Regions from separate parts of the Isoptericola sp. NPDC056578 genome, predicted to be linked through region 1. Evidence: riboswitches for the same ligand, from Rfam matches in the RefSeq annotation. Region 1 holds a riboswitch; the other holds the start of a gene.
The links. Region 1 has a riboswitch for FMN ahead of pnuC (nicotinamide riboside transporter PnuC). Riboswitches for the same ligand answer to the same signal wherever they lie in the genome.

Region 1 (4,349 bases):
GTCCGACCCCGCCCTCGTCGAGGCGCTCCGCAAGATCCGCGCGCTCGTCGACGCGGGCGCGTTCGGCGACGACTTCACGGAGGTCACGGCGGACTCGAGCGGCGACGTCGGGATGCTCGTGTCCGGGAGCGCGGCGTTCCTGCTGCAGGGGGCGTGGATCTATCCGGACCTCGTCACCTCCATGCCCGAGCTCGTCGCCGCGGGCGGCATCGGCTTCGGCGCGTTCCCCACCGTGGAGGGCGGCGTCGGCGACCCGGACAACGTCGTCGGCAACCCCGCGAACTTCTGGTCCGTGTCCGCCTCCGCGTCGCCCGCCGACCAGCAGGCGGCGATCGACTTCCTCAACGCGGAGACCTACTCCGAGCGGGCGGTCGACACGTTCCTCACGGTCCGCACCGTGCCTCCCGTGCGGGGGATCGACGAGCGGCTCACGGACGGCGACAGCGCGGAGTACCTGCGAGCGGTGTACGAGATGGTCGACTCGGCCCCGCACTTCCAGCTCTCCTGGGACCAGGCCGTCCCGTCCGACCAGGCGGCGGCGCTGCTCGACCACCTCCACCAGGTGTTCACCGGCGAGCTGGACCCCGAAGGGTTCGTCGACGCCATGAACGACACCCTCTGAGCGGTCAGGGCTCACGGCGCACCCGGGTGCGTAGGGTCCAGGGATGACCGACGACCTGGCCCTCGCGCGCGCCCGCTGGGACGACGACCCGAGCGCGGGGGAGTGGATCCTGCCGCTCCTCGGCGAGTTCGGCCCGACCGTCGACGCGATCGTCCCACCGGTCTACGACGCGTACGCCGTCGTGCCGTTCCCCCTGGACGACGACGAGCCGGAGGAGCGCGACGTCGTGCCGGAGGGCGCCTACGATCGCCTCGCCACGCTGCTGGAGGTGCTCGGGCCGCGGGGACCGGGGGCCAGGCGGTGCACGTCGGTCTGTGGGAGGGCTGGGGCTTCCTCTACGACCACGGCGACGACCCCGCCACGGCGCCGGGGATGGCGGCGCTCTACGTGTCGGACGAGCGTCCGCGCTGGTGGCAGTGGGGTCGACAGGCGCGCGCCGGGCGGGACGAGCTGCGTCGGGCGCAGGCCGAGGCCGCGGCGGAGCTCGCCGCGATGCGTGTGGAGGGTCCGGCCGCCGCCTCGCTCGACTACCCGCACCGCTCCCGCTTCCTGTGGACCGGGCCGCTCGGGTCGGCGCTCGCCCTGCGACGGCACGACGCCCTGCCGTCGGTCGTGTGGCCCGAGGACCGGTCGTGGTTCGTCGGCATCCCGGAGTACACGCGCGAGGCGGCGCTTGGCGGCTCCGCCGAGCTGGTGGCCACCGTCCTCGACGACGCGCGTCTCGGTGCCCGCGCCGCAGCGCCGGGCACCGAGCTCGACATCGACGACTGACGGGCGGTGCCGTCAGGGTGCGACGGCGGGCGTCGTCGTCCCCGTCTCGGCCTGCTCGCGCCGGTGCACGCGCCACCAGACGAAGAACCCGGTCAGGGTGAAGACGCCGTAGAACACGTACATCAGCGCCGTGGCGTAGTACCCGGCCGACCAGAGCAGGGGTACGCCCACGACGTCGACCGCGACCCACACCAGCCAGAACTCGACCCAGCCCTTGGCCATGCCGTACGTGGCGATGAGGGAGCCCATGAAGATCCACGCGTCCGACCACACGGGCTCGTACGAGCCGAGGGCGCGGAACAACGGGGTGAGCAGCAGGGTGCCGCCCACCATGACGACGACGATCCCGACGCGTTCCCGCCAGGAGGCCCAGTGCGGGTGCACCGCGGCACCTCCGTCGGCGGGGATCCTGCCGTCGGCGCGCACGTCCAGGGCGGCGCGCTCGGTCCGGCGCCACTGCACCCAGCCGTAGATCGAGACGATGAGGAACATCACCTGCCGGCCGGCCTGGCCGAGCATGTCCGCGCGGCTCGAGTCACCGAACCACGAGCCCATGAAAACGGTGAACAGGACGAGGTTGCCGACGATGCCGACGGGCCACGCCCACACCTTGCGCCGCATGCCGCCGAGGGCGGAGGCGAGGCCGAAGCCGTTGCCGACGATCTCGCGCCACGACATGTGCTGGTCACCGATGGTCAGCGTGGCGTTGAAGAACGTGTCGATCACGTCCATCGTTCACTCTCCCGGTCCGAGGTGCGGCGTCCGGGGGTGAGGGTCGGCGCTCGCCGCGTCGGGCCCCGTGGGGCCGTCGTCGACGACACGACGCCCGGCGGCACCCACCCTGTCGGGCGCGTGCCGCACGTGCTTCCTCCCATCCGGACTTTGACCGTCGGCCCTGGAATCACACCAGGTCAGCCGGCCTCTCCCCGCGTCTGCGGGTGGAGGCCGGGTCGCGGGCTGTCACCGCCGGCTCGGAATTTCACCGACCCCGGAGCACGTACGTGCGTGTCTTTCCACCACCGGAGGTCCCGGCGGCGTCCTGCACAACTCAGGATGCCACAGCGGCATTCCCCGCCGCGGCCGTGGCCGCGGACCGTCAGCCGTCGGACGCGCAGCGGGGCTCCGTGGCGTCCGGGGCGCACATGGTGAGGGAGACGTGGTTCGTGAGCTCGCCCCGCTGTCCGTCCGCCACGAAATCGAGGGTGAGCTGTGCCGAGTACGCCGCGGGGGAGGTGCGGGTCACCTCGACGTGGACCTGGTCGGGAGGGTCCTCGTCGCAGACGGCCAGGACGTCGTGCGCGATCGCGCCGAGGCCGTTCTCGTCCAGCGTGCCCTCCGCACCACCCACGCCGTTCGACGGGTCGGCCGGCTGCCCGACCGTGAACCGCCGCACCTCCAGGCCGGAGCCGGGGTCCGGGACGACGGCGGTCACCGTGCCGCCGCTGCTGTCCCGCAGGCAGACCTCCGCGACCATGATCGTGTGGACCTCGCCGTCGTCGACGTCGGAGACGCCGATCTCGGCGAGGATCCCGTCGTCGTCGCCCCCCGGGGTGCTCACCCGAGGGGTTCCCGAGCAGCCGCCGAGGGCCGTCGCCAGGAGGGTGGCGAGGAGGGCGAAGGCCACCGCGGTGACGTGCCGTGGTGCTCGTGCCGCCATCGGTGCCCCCAGGGTCTCGTCGCCCCGGGTGCCGGGTGTCTGGAAGGTAGCGGTGCGGGGCGGTCCCGGCAAGAGGTGCCCGGGGCGGCTCAGGCCAGCGCGTCGCGGACGGCGCGTGCGACGTCGTCCGGCCCGGCCCCGGGCTCCAGCACCGTGACCACGACGCGCCGCCCGTCGCCGCCCGTCGCGACCGTCCGTGCCTCGCCCGGGCTGTCGACGGCGTCGGTGTCGGTGGCGGCGTCGACCGCCGGCGCGTCGGCCGCCGGCTCGCCGTCGCCGTGCGGGAACGGGGCGCCGGCGGCGCGTCGGAGATCGGCGAACGCCTCCTCCAGCTCGGGACGCAGGTCGAGGTGGGGGTTGCGCAGCCAGCGGCGCAGGATCGCGTTGTGCACCGCGACGACGGACGCCGCGAACGCGATCGACATCGTGGTGGTGGACCGGTCCGGCGGCAGGGTGTCGCGCAGGTAGGCGGTGAAGGCGCGCTCGTAGCGGTGCGTCGTGACCAGCTCGCGGTCGCGCAGCGCCGGCACCTGCTGCAGCAGCTGGTGCCGGGCGATCGACGTCTCGCGCTGGCCCACGTGGTGGTCGAAGACGAGCCGGGCGGCCCGGCAGACCTCGAGGTACGGGTCGGTGGTCGGGTCCCACGCCCGCTCGGGCGCGCGGCCGGACTCCTCGCTCGCCCTCGCCTCGGGGCGGGTCTCCGCGAGCATGACCACGACCTCCTCCAGGAGCAGCTCGTGGTCGGCGAAGACCACGTCCTCCTTGGAACGGAAGCGGCGGAAGAACGTCGCGCGGCTGACGCGGGCGGCGTCGGCGATCTCCTCGACGGTGGTCTGCTCGTAGCCCTGCCGGGAGAAGAGGTCGATCGCGGCGTCGACGGCCTGGGCGTGGGTGTGCGTCCGGACGGCGGTCATGCCAGGGAGATTACTCCGGGGACCCGTTCCCACCCGACGACGTCCGCCCGTCCTGCCCGTCCAGCAGCAGGCGGTAGAACCGGAAGAAGCCGAAGTCGTCGACGGGCAGCACCTCGACGCCGGCGAAGCCCGCCTCGAGGGCGTACCGGCGGAGCGTGGCGGGCCGCATGACGGTGCCCGTCGCGGCGGAGGGCCACGACGACAGGCTGTCCGGCAGGCACACGAACAGGCTGTAGCCGTACATGATCCGGTCGACGTCGTCGGCCGGCGCCCGGAACTCCTCGGCGACCGCCTCGTCCATCACCACGACGACGCCGTCGGGCCGCACCGACTCCCGGACCGCCTCCAGCACGGCGACCGGTCGCGGCATGTCGTGCAGGCACTC
Region 2 (4,349 bases), on a different contig from region 1:
GCCGCCGCGGATCACGACGCCCAGGGCGACGACGGCGTCGTACCCGGCCTCCGCGAGCGCCTGGGCGGCGACGGGCAGCTCGAACGAACCGGGCACGCGCACGACCCGGGGGTCGCCGACCCCGTGGTCGGCGCACGCGCGCAGCGCGCCGTCGAGCAGCCCGTCCATGACCACCTGGTGCCAGCTCGCCGCGACGACGGCGACGCGCAGGTCGGAGCAGTCGACGGGCGCCGCGGTCGGGGCGCCGGCGCCGCTCATCGGGCGGCTCCGGCGGCCGTCGGGGCGGGCCGGGTCGCGGGGAGAGTCGAAGGGAGAGTCGGGGCGTCGTGCATCGTTCCTCCGGTGTCGTGCGGGACGTCGGTCAGGTGGGGCAGGTCGTGCCCCATGCGGTCGCGCTTGGTGCGCAGGTAGCCGAGCGTGCGCGGGTGGGCGGGCAGGGTGAGGGGCAGCCGCTCGACGACGTCCGCTCCCCCGGCGACGAGGCCGTCGACCTTGGCGGGGTTGTTGGTCAGCAGGCGCACGGCCGGCACGCCCAGGTCCTTCAGCACGTGCGCGGCGGCGGTGTAGTCGCGGGCGTCGGCGGGCAGCCCCTGGTCGAGGTTGGCGTCGACGGTGTCGCGCCCGACGTCCTGCAGGGCGTAGGCGGCGAGCTTGGCGGCCAGCCCGATCCCCCGCCCCTCGTGCCCGCGCAGGTAGACGACGACACCTCGGCCGGCCTCGGCGATCCGCCGCAGCGACTCGTCGAGCTGCGGCCCGCAGTCGCACCGCAGGCTGCCGAACGCGTCCCCCGTGAGGCACTCGGAGTGCACCCTCGTCAGCGCGGGGCCGTGCCCGGGGGCGGCCAGGGCGTCCAGGGCCCCTGCCACCAGCGCGACGTGCTCGTCGCCCGAGCGGGTGTCCCGGTAGGCCACGGCGGTGAGGTCGCCGTGCCGGGTGGGCAGGGTCGTGACGGCGACGCGCTCGACGAGCAGCTCGGTCGCCCGCCGGTAGGCGACGAGGTCGGCCACGCTGATCAGCGCGAGCCCGTGCTCGGCCGCGAACTCCCGCAGCGCGGGCAGCCGCATCATCGTGCCATCGTCGTGCACCAGCTCGGCGAGCACGCCGGCCTCGCCCCGCCCGGCGAGGCGCGCCAGGTCGACGGCCGCCTCGGTGTGCCCGCGCCGCTCCAGGACGCCGCCGGGACGGGCCCGGAGCGGCAGCACGTGCCCGGGCCTCGTGAGGTCCGCGGGCCCGGTCGCCGGGTCGGCGAGCAGGCGCGCGGTGCGGGCCCGGTCGGCGCCGGAGATCCCGGTCGAGACGCCCGTGGCGGCGTCGACCGTCACCGTGTAGGCCGTGCGGTAGGCGTCCTGGTTCGCCTCGACCATGAGGGGCAGGCCGAGCCGGTCCAGCTGGTGGCCCGCCACGCCCACGCACACGAGGCCGCTGGTGTGCCGCACCAGGAACCCCATGAGCTCGGGCGTCGCGGCGTCCGCGGCCAGGATGAGGTCGCCCTCGTTCTCGCGGTCGGCGTCGTCCGCGACGACGACGGGGCGCCCGGCCGCGACGTCCGCGATCGCCCGCTCGACCCGCCCGACGGCGCTCACCGCGCCGCTCCTGCCGCAGCCGCGAGGCCGTGCGCGGTGCCGGACGCCAGGTGCCGCTCGACGTACTTGCTCAGCACGTCGACCTCGAGGTTGACCGGCTCCCCCACGGCGCGGGCGCCGAGCGTCGTGCGCGCCCGCGTCTCGGGGATGAGGCTCACGGTGAACGCGTCGTCCCGCGCGTCCACCACGGTGAGGCTCACACCGTCGACGGCGATCGAGCCCTGCGCCACGACGTACCGCGCCAGCTCCGGGGGCAGCGCGATCTCGACGACCTCCCACTGCGTGCCCGGCGTGCGCGCGAGCACCGTGCCGACGCCGTCGACGTGCCCCTGCACGACGTGCCCGCCGAACCGCCCGTCGGCCGCGAGCGCCCGCTCGAGGTTGACCGGGTCTCCGGCACGCCGCCCGCCGAGGCTCGTGCGGGCCAGGGTCTCCGCCATGAGGTCGGCCGTCCAGGTGGCACGACCGTCGTGCTCCCCCGTCTCCGCGACGGTCAGGCAGCAGCCGTCGACGGCGATCGAGTCGCCGAGCCGGACGCCGTCGAGCACCCTCTCGGCCGCGACGGTGAGACGGGCGCCGTCCGCGTGCTCGCGCACGGCCACGACGGCGCCGAGCTCCTCCACGATTCCGGTGAACATGGCTCAGTGCTCCTTCCGCGGCCGCAGGGCCAGCCGCACGGTGGGGATGTCGGTGGGGTCGTCCGGGTCCCGGGGCAGGACGGCGACGTCGAGGAGGTCGAGGCGCGCGGCGTCCGCGATGGTCCCGATGCCGAGGTCGGCGACGGCGGAGGCGCCGACGCCGAGCAGCACGGGGGCGACGTAGGCGACGACGTCGTCGACGAGACCGGCGCGCCAGAAGGCGGCGGCGAGGGCGGGACCGCCCTCGAGCAGCACGTGCCGGTGCTCGCGGTACCAGAGCAGGTCCAGCACCTCGTGCGGGTCGTGGGTGCGCAGGTGCATCACCGCCTCCCCGGCGGCCGCGGCCCGCGCGAGCCGGGACGACGCGGGCAGGTCCCGCAGCCCGACGACGACCCGGTCCGGCTGCTGCCCCGTCAGCGGGACGTGCCGCACGGTGAGGTCGGGGTCGTCGGTGAGCGCGGTGCCGGTGCCGACGACGACGGCGTCGACCCCGGCCCGCAGCCGGTGCACGTCGCGCCGCGCGGCCCGCCCGGTGATCCAGCGCGAGGTTCCGTCGGCGGCCGCGGAACGTCCGTCGAGCGTGCTCGCGACCTTCCAGGTGACGACGGGACGGCCGAGCTCCAGCGCGCGCGTCCAGGTGGCGTTGAGGGCGCGGGCCTCGTCCGCCAGGACGCCGCCGACCACCTCCACGCCTGCGGCACGCAGGCGCGCGGCACCCCCCGACGCCGCCGGGTTGGGGTCGTGCTGGGCGTGCACGACCCGTGCGACCCCCGCCTCCAGGAGCGCGTCCACGCACGGCCCGGTGCGCCCGTGGTGGTTGCAGGGCTCGAGCGTGACGACGGCGGTGGCCCCGCGCGCGGCGCCCGGGCCGCGGGACTCGGTCGCGCGGCGCAGCGCCTCGACCTCGGCGTGGGGCGTGCCCGCGCCACGGTGGAGACCCTCCGCGATCGTCGCGCCGTCGGCGTCGAGGAGCACGCACCCGACGCGCGGGTTGGGTCCTCGGGCCGGCACCTGCCCGGCCAGCTCCAGCGCGCGCTGCATCGCGGCGCGCTCCGCCGTCGTGGCACTCATGCGTCCTGCCCCTGTCGTCCGGTCGCGGACCCCGGGGCAGGAAGGCGGGGTCGGGACGTGCTCGCACCTCCGGTCCCGGACGTCGTCACGACGGACGGCGCCGGCCACGAGGGCCGGGGACGGACCGGACGGGGAGCCGTCGCGTGCGCTTCCCATCCGGACTTTGACCGTCGGTCCAGGAGTTCCACCTGGTCAACCGGTCACAGGCTGTGACCGGGTCGCGGACTTTCACCGCCGGCTCGGAATTTCACCGACCCCAGAGCACGCGAGCTTTTCGCTCGTCACCGCCGACCGTGCCATGCTCCGCGACCACCTGGCAAGCCCGAGTGGCGGACGTCTCACGGGCCGGCCGTCGCTCCGTCGGTCCCGTGCGTCCGCGCGACGGCGCTCAGCGCGCCCGCGGCCGGACGGAGCGTCGCTCGTCGTCCCGCCCCAGGGCGACCCCGAGGGCGACGAGCACGACGAGGTCGACCGCCAGCCCCGCCACGGCCACCCACTGCACCGTGCGGAACGCGAGGAGCTGGGTGACCAGCAGGCTGACGAGGACGCCCCGGCGCACCCACACCGCGCCCGCGCGATGGTCGCGCGGGCCGACGACGAGCGCCCGCACGACGCACGCCACCGTCACGGCGACGGCCGCGAGGATGCCGACGCCGACCCAGGTCGGGACCGCGACGCCGCCGAGCAGCACCCGCAGCGCCACCACGACCGACCCCGCGCTGGTGCCGAGCACCGCCACCGTCACGACCGCGGCCGCCCAGCGGTGCTCCATCGCGTCGGCGAACCACGCCGACACCCGGACGACCAGCGCCCGCACGGGGTCCGGCACGGCGACCGCGTCCGCGGGCACGGCCTCGACGAGCGCGGCCACCTCGTCGGCGGCGGGCTCGCCGCGGCCCCGCTCCACGAGCGCCCGCGCCTCCTCGCGCTCCGCGTCGGTGAAGCCGCCCGCCACCCCGGCCACGGCACGGTCGGTCGCCACCGCGAGGTACTCGGCCGGGTGGTGCGACCGCCTCCCGTGCAGCGCCTCCACGAGCAGCACGAGCACGACGACGAC

Region 2: another riboswitch for FMN. It lies ahead of ribD (bifunctional diaminohydroxyphosphoribosylaminopyrimidine deaminase/5-amino-6-(5-phosphoribosylamino)uracil reductase RibD); the one in region 1 lies ahead of pnuC (nicotinamide riboside transporter PnuC).

The regions. Positions count from the first base shown of each region.
Region 1 is NZ_JBHTVC010000052.1:3,774-8,122, forward strand. It holds gene ACFQ80_RS17395 (extracellular solute-binding protein) at 1-622, shown strand, start outside; gene ACFQ80_RS17400 (hypothetical protein) at 923-1,393, shown strand; gene pnuC (nicotinamide riboside transporter PnuC) at 1,406-2,125, opposite strand; FMN riboswitch at 2,251-2,394, opposite strand; gene ACFQ80_RS17410 (hypothetical protein) at 2,490-3,050, opposite strand; gene ACFQ80_RS17415 (TetR family transcriptional regulator) at 3,140-3,964, opposite strand; gene ACFQ80_RS17420 (class I SAM-dependent methyltransferase) at 3,975-4,349, opposite strand, start outside.
Region 2 is NZ_JBHTVC010000004.1:35,464-39,812, reverse strand. It holds gene ribH (6,7-dimethyl-8-ribityllumazine synthase) at 1-258, opposite strand, end outside; gene ACFQ80_RS02685 (bifunctional 3,4-dihydroxy-2-butanone-4-phosphate synthase/GTP cyclohydrolase II) at 255-1,583, opposite strand; gene ACFQ80_RS02680 (riboflavin synthase) at 1,580-2,221, opposite strand; gene ribD (bifunctional diaminohydroxyphosphoribosylaminopyrimidine deaminase/5-amino-6-(5-phosphoribosylamino)uracil reductase RibD) at 2,225-3,292, opposite strand; FMN riboswitch at 3,432-3,561, opposite strand; gene ACFQ80_RS02670 (hypothetical protein) at 3,681-4,349, opposite strand, start outside.